Regions from separate parts of the Streptomyces sp. NBC_01716 genome, predicted to be linked through region 1. Evidence: predicted binding sites of a transcription regulator. Region 1 holds the regulator's gene; the other holds the start of a gene.

The links. The regulator HrcA, encoded in region 1, represses chaperone genes, less so after heat shock. The targets are predictions, from matches to a motif close to TTNGCACTCNGNNNNNCNGAGTGCNAA.
Region 2: a site for HrcA is predicted at 1,272-1,298, ahead of groL (chaperonin GroEL). Genes of this name have one in related genera too.

Annotation. Positions count from the first base shown of each region.
Region 1 covers NZ_CP109181.1:6,008,713-6,012,121, forward strand. The annotation lists gene OIE74_RS26455 (DUF3097 domain-containing protein) at 1-342, opposite strand, end outside; gene OIE74_RS26460 (MBL fold metallo-hydrolase) at 362-1,081, opposite strand; gene hrcA (heat-inducible transcriptional repressor HrcA) at 1,245-2,261, shown strand; gene dnaJ (molecular chaperone DnaJ) at 2,262-3,395, shown strand.
Region 2 covers NZ_CP109181.1:4,882,627-4,886,035, forward strand. The annotation lists gene thrC (threonine synthase) at 1-196, shown strand, start outside; gene OIE74_RS21525 (MoaD/ThiS family protein) at 237-512, shown strand; gene OIE74_RS21530 (cold-shock protein) at 931-1,134, shown strand; gene groL (chaperonin GroEL) at 1,462-3,087, shown strand; gene OIE74_RS21540 (ABC transporter permease) at 3,242-3,409, opposite strand, start outside.

The DNA of each region.
Region 1 (3,409 bases):
GATACGCCCCGCACGGGCGACCCGCGCCCGCGCGCCGGGGACGGCTACCGAGCCGGAGGCCGTGCGGGTGGGCCGGGCCGGGCCGCCGGCGGTTGGCCGGACCAGGGTGACGGCCTGGCCTTCGAGCAGGAACCCGCGCGCCACCAGCGGGAACACCCGGTGCTTGCCGAAGCGGTCCTCCAGGGTGACCGTCGGCCCCTCGGCCGTCTTCTCGCAGCGGATCACCGCGCCGCAGAAGCCCGTCGACACCTCCTCGACCACCAGATCCGGCTCGGCGGGCACCTCCGGCACCGGCTTCGAGCGCTTCCAGGGCGGGGTCAGATCGGGGCTGTAGCTGCGCATCCCCAGACGATATCCGGGCTCACGCCGTGCCGAAACGTGCGGCGAGCGCGCCCCGCTGGGCCCGTACGAACGCCGCGTCGACGGCCGCGCCATGGCCGGGAACGTACACCGCGTCCCCGCCGCCCAGCGCCAGCAGCCGATCGAGGGCGGCAGGCCAGCGGGCGGGAATCGCGTCGTCGCCCGCCTGGGGTTCGCCCGACTCCTCGACCAGGTCGCCGCAGAAGACGATCTCCCGGTCGCCCGGGACGAGCAGGGCCAGATCGTGCCCGGAGTGCCCGGGGCCGACATTGGCGAGAAGTACCTGTCGCCCGCCGAGATCGAGCGTCCACTCGCCCGTTACGGGATGGTCCGGCACCACCAGTACGTCCACCGCCGTCGCGGCTTCGGAGGCGGGTACGCCGTGCCGTACGGCCGTGGCGCGCAGGCTCTCCCGGTCGCGGAGCAGCAGCTCGCCCAGGCCGACCGCCCCGTAGATCTCCGCCCCCGAGAAGGCCGCCGTGCCCAGGACGTGGTCGAAGTGGGGATGACTGAGCGCGATATGGGTGACGCGCCTGCCGCACAGCGCTTGCGCCTGCGCGCGGATCTCCGAGCCCTCGCGGAGCGTCGAGCCCGTGTCGTACAGAAGGACGGCGTCCGCGCCCACGACAAGCCCGACCGTCGCATCCCAGCCAGGCAGCCGCCGTCTGCCGACCCCCGGAGCCAGTCGTTCCCAGCCGTGCTCTTCCCAACGGACGTCCATACGGCGACGCTATCGGTGGGGCGGGCGGTGCCGCGCGGTAGCGTGACCGGTCGGCCTTGCTAGGGGCGTACCTCACGGCCGTACACTGGCCCGGGGAATGCTGGCACTCCCGCGCATCGAGTGCCAAGCCGGATCCGAGGAACCAGAGCTGGAGGTGTGCGCGATGCTGAGCGAACGCAGGCTTGAGGTGCTGCGCGCCATCGTCCAGGACTATGTCGGCACCGAGGAGCCCGTCGGCTCCAAGGCGCTCACCGAGCGGCACAAGCTCGGTGTCTCCCCGGCCACCGTCCGTAACGACATGGCGGTGCTGGAGGACGAGGGCTTCATCGCCCAGCCCCACACCAGTGCGGGGCGTATTCCGACGGACAAGGGCTACCGGCTCTTCGTCGACCGGCTGGCGGGCGTCAAGCCGCTCTCGGCGCCGGAGCGCAGGGCCATCCAGAACTTTCTCGACAGTGCCGTCGATCTGGACGACGTGGTGGGCCGTACGGTGCGGCTGCTCGCGCAGCTGACCCGGCAGGTCGCGGTCGTGCAGTACCCCTCGCTGACCCGCTCGACGGTGCGGCATGTGGAACTGCTCTCGCTGGCCCCCGCGCGGCTGATGCTGGTTCTGATCACCGACACCGGCCGGGTCGAGCAGCGCATGATCGACTGTCCGGTGCCGTTCGGCGACACGTCGCTGGCGGACCTGCGGGCCCGGCTCAACGCCCGGGTCGTGGGGCGCCGGTTCTCCGACGTGCCGCTGCTGGTGCAGGAGTTGCCCGACTCCTTCGACCTGGAGGACCGGGGCACGGTGTCCACGGTCCTCGCGACGCTTCTGGAGACGCTGGTCGAGGAGACCGAGGAGCGGCTGATGATCGGCGGCACCGCCAATCTGACGCGCTTCGGGCACGACTTCCCCCTGACAATCCGGCCTGTGCTGGAGGCACTTGAGGAGCAGGTCGTGCTCCTCAGGCTCCTCGGCGAGGCCGAGGACTCAGGCATGACCGTACGAATCGGGCACGAGAACGCCCACGAGGGCCTCAACTCCACGTCCGTCGTCGCGGTCGGCTACGGTTCGGGCGACGAGGCAGTCGCCAAACTCGGCGTGGTCGGACCGACCCGCATGGACTACCCCGGAACGATGGGAGCGGTACGCGCAGTGGCACGTTACGTCGGACAGATCCTGGCGGAGTCGTAAGTGGCCACGGACTACTACGCCGTACTCGGCGTACGCCGCGACGCATCACAGGACGAGATCAAGAAGGCATTCCGCAGGCTCGCCCGCGAGCTGCACCCGGATGTCAATCCCGATCCCAAGACGCAGGAGCGCTTCAAGGAGATCAACGCCGCGTACGAGGTGTTGTCGGACCCGCAGAAGAAGCAGGTCTACGACCTCGGCGGCGACCCGCTCTCGCAGGCGGGCGGCGGTGCCGGCGGCTTCGGTGCCGGTGGCTTCGGCAACTTCTCGGACATCATGGACGCGTTCTTCGGGACGTCGCAGCAGCGTGGGCCGAGGTCGCGGACGCGGCGCGGCCAGGACGCGATGATCCGGCTGGAGATCGACCTCAACGAGGCCGCCTTCGGTACGACGAAGGACATCCAGGTAGACACGGCGGTCGTCTGTACGACCTGCTCGGGCGAGGGCGCCGCACCCGGCACCTCCGCGCAGACCTGTGACATGTGCCGCGGTCGCGGTGAGGTCTCGCAGGTCACGCGGTCCTTCCTGGGCCAGGTCATGACCTCGCGGCCGTGCCCGCAGTGCCAGGGCTTCGGTACGGTCGTGCCGACCCCCTGCCCCGAGTGCGCGGGCGACGGCCGTATCCGCTCGCGCCGCACGCTCACGGTCAAGATCCCCGCGGGCGTCGACAACGGCACCCGTATCCAGCTCTCGGGTGAGGGCGAGGTCGGGCCAGGTGGCGGTCCGGCGGGCGATCTGTACGTCGAGATCCATGAGCTGCCGCACACGGTGTTCCAGCGCCGCGGCGACGATCTGCACTGCACGGTCACCATCCCGATGACCGCGGCGTCCCTGGGCACCCAGTGCCCGCTGGAGACGCTGGACGGGGTCGAGGACATCGACGTACGGCCGGGCACCCAGTCCGGCCAGTCGATCCCGCTCCACGGCCGTGGCATCACGCATCTGCGCGGCGGTGGCCGGGGCGACCTGATCGTCCATGTCGAGGTCATGACCCCGGCGAAACTCGACCCGGAGCAGGAGCGGTTGCTGCGGGAGCTGGCGAAGCTCAGGGGCGAGGAACGGCCCACCGGCCAGTTCCAACCGGGACAGCAGGGCCTCTTCTCCCGGCTGAAGGACGCGTTCAACGGTCGTTAGACCGTCCCCTCGGC
Region 2 (3,409 bases), 1.1 Mb from region 1:
CGGGGTGACCGTGGGCGTGACGCGCAAGCTCATCGAGACGGGGCTGCTCGACCCGGCGCTCACGACGGTCGTACTGAACACGGGTGACGGGCTCAAGACGCTGGACGCCGTCGCGCCGACGACGGGGCCGACCGCGACGATTCCGCCGAGCCTCGACGCGTTCCGCGCCGCCGGCCTGGCGCGTTCGAGCCGTTGAGCCCCTCAAGAAGCCGCTACTCCCCGGAAGGCAGAAACCGATGAGCGTGAACGTCCGTATCCCCACCATCCTCCGTACGTACACCGGCGGAAAGGCCGAGGTTCCGGCCGAGGGCACGACCCTCTCCCAGGTCATCGAGTCCCTGGAGTCGAACCACCCGGGCATCGCCGCCCGTGTCCTGGACGACCAGGGCAAGCTCCGGCGATTCGTCAACGTGTACGTGAACGACGACGACGTCCGCTTCGAGCAGGGCCTGGAGACCGCCACCCCGGACGGCGTGGGGATCTCGATCATCCCGGCGGTCGCCGGCGGCTGAGCGACGGGCCGGACAGCGGCACCCGGCCGAACGGCAGCGCCCGGCCGAACGGCACGCACAGTGAACGGTGTTGCCCCCTCCGCGAGAGAAGTGGAGGGGGCAATTCCATGAGGTTGAACGCGATAGAGTTGGGGTAGCCCCGCCGCCGCCGGTGTCGCGACCGTGCCCCGTGCATATGAGTTCGCGACAAGATGCGGTCAAAGTGTGGACGCTGTTTGCGCGGTTCCTTGCGCTTTGCCCGGCCCGACTTGCCCCTGGTAGCCCGGCATTTCACCTCTTTGCGTGTTGTGGCATGCCCATAATTCTCGTCCGATTGACCTGTTGCAGAGGGCAGTTGGGCAGATACATTCAGCCGCGGTCGACGCGTTCCGGCGCGAAGTGCGGTCCCGCGCAGGGGCCAGTAATAGGGGAGTTGGGCATGGCTCAGGGCACCGTCAAGTGGTTCAACGCGGAGAAGGGCTACGGCTTCATCGCGGTCGACGGTGGTGCGGATGTTTTCGTCCACTACAGCGCGATCCAGATGGACGGTTACCGCACCCTTGAAGAAGGTCAGCGAGTTGAGTTCGAGATCTCGCAGGGCCAGAAGGGTCCGCAGGCGGACATGGTCAAGCTCGCCGTCTGATTCCGGCGCGATCGGCCAACGACGCACTCACACACGAGGGGCTCGCATCCCAAGAGGGGATGCGGGCCCCTCGTGCGTGCGCGGTCCGCGCGCGGGGCTGTGCGCGCGGGGTCAGGGGGTGCGCCGCTCGGGAGTCGCTTGCACTCAAGGGGGTCGAGTGCTAATCATTGGCGTTAGCACTCTGCAGGTGAGAGTGACAACTTATGGACCGGGTCAGCGAGGCCCGAGAGCCTGTGGGGCAAGGAACCGCAAGGCTCTTCGGCCGTCCGTCGCGGGCGCGGACACGGTCCGGAGCAATCCACCCCCTGTCCGGGAGGACCACTTCACATGGCCAAGATCATCGCGTTCGACGAGGAGGCACGGCGCGGTCTCGAGCGCGGGATGAACCAGCTCGCCGACGCCGTCAAGGTAACCCTTGGCCCCAAGGGCCGAAACGTCGTCCTCGAGAAGAAGTGGGGCGCCCCCACGATCACCAACGATGGTGTTTCCATCGCCAAGGAGATCGAGCTCGAGGACCCGTACGAGAAGATCGGCGCCGAGCTGGTCAAGGAAGTCGCCAAGAAGACGGACGACGTCGCCGGTGACGGTACGACCACCGCGACCGTCCTGGCCCAGGCCCTGGTCCGCGAGGGCCTGCGCAACGTGGCCGCCGGCGCCAACCCGATGGCCCTCAAGCGCGGTATCGAGAAGGCCATCGAGGCCGTCTCCGGTGCCCTCCTTGAGCAGGCCAAGGACGTGGAGACCAAGGAGCAGATCGCTTCGACGGCCTCCATCTCCGCCGCCGACACCCAGATCGGCGAGCTCATCGCCGAGGCGATGGACAAGGTCGGCAAGGAAGGCGTCATCACCGTCGAGGAGTCGCAGACCTTCGGTCTTGAGCTTGAGCTCACCGAGGGCATGCGCTTCGACAAGGGCTACATCTCGGCGTACTTCGCCACCGACATGGAGCGTATGGAGGCGTCGCTCGACGACCCGTACATCCTGATCGTCAACTCCAAGATCGGCAACGTCAAGGACGTCCTGCCGCTCCTGGAGAAGGTCATCCAGTCGGGCAAGCCGCTGCTGATCATCGCCGAGGACGTCGAGGGCGAGGCGCTGTCCACGCTCGTCGTCAACAAGATCAAGGGCACCTTCAAGTCCGTCGCCGTCAAGGCCCCGGGCTTCGGTGACCGCCGCAAGGCGATGCTGAACGACATCGCCATCCTCACCGGCGGCACGGTCATCTCCGAGGAGGTCGGCCTCAAGCTGGAGAACGCCGGTCTCGACCTGTTGGGCCGCGCCCGCAAGGTCGTCATCACCAAGGACGAGACCACCATCGTCGACGGTGCCGGTGACAGCGAGCAGGTCGCCGGCCGCGTGAACCAGATCCGTGCCGAGATCGAGAACTCGGACTCGGACTACGACCGCGAGAAGCTCCAGGAGCGTCTCGCGAAGCTGGCCGGCGGCGTGGCCGTCATCAAGGCCGGCGCCGCGACCGAGGTCGAGCTCAAGGAGCGCAAGCACCGCATCGAGGACGCGGTGCGCAACGCCAAGGCCGCCGTCGAGGAGGGCATCGTCGCCGGTGGTGGCGTGGCTCTGCTCCAGGCTTCCTCGGTGTTCGAGAAGCTGGAGCTCGAAGGCGACGAGGCGACGGGCGCCGCTGCCGTCAAGCTCGCGCTGGAGGCCCCGCTCAAGCAGATCGCGGTCAACGCGGGTCTTGAGGGTGGCGTCATCGTCGAGAAGGTCCGCAACCTCAAGATCGGTCACGGCCTGAACGCCGCGACCGGCGAGTACGTCGACATGATCGCCGAAGGCATCATCGACCCCGCGAAGGTCACGCGTTCCGCCCTGCAGAACGCGGCGTCCATCGCGGCGCTGTTCCTCACCACCGAGGCCGTCATCGCCGACAAGCCGGAGAAGGCCGCCGCCGGCGGCGCGCCGGGCGGCATGCCGGGCGGTGACATGGACTTCTGATCCTGACGGATCGGCGGTTCATGGCGTAGCGGTACGCGCTTCCCGTACGTGCTTGTACGGACCGAGGGCGGCACTCCCTGGAAAGGGGGGTGCCGCCCTCGGGCGTTCGGCGGGCTCAGCAGCGGGCTGATCGGCCGCAGCGCACTCCGCGCGTTCAGCGCCGGAGCTCGCGGTTGAAGACCGCGCGGGACCAGAAGTAGCCGAGCAGGGCGAGGCCGGTGCACCAGGCGAGCGCGATCCAGCCGTCGTTGCCGATCCCGGTGCCGAAGAACAGACCGCGCAGGGTCTCGTTGATCGGGGTGAAGGGCTGGTACTCGGCGAA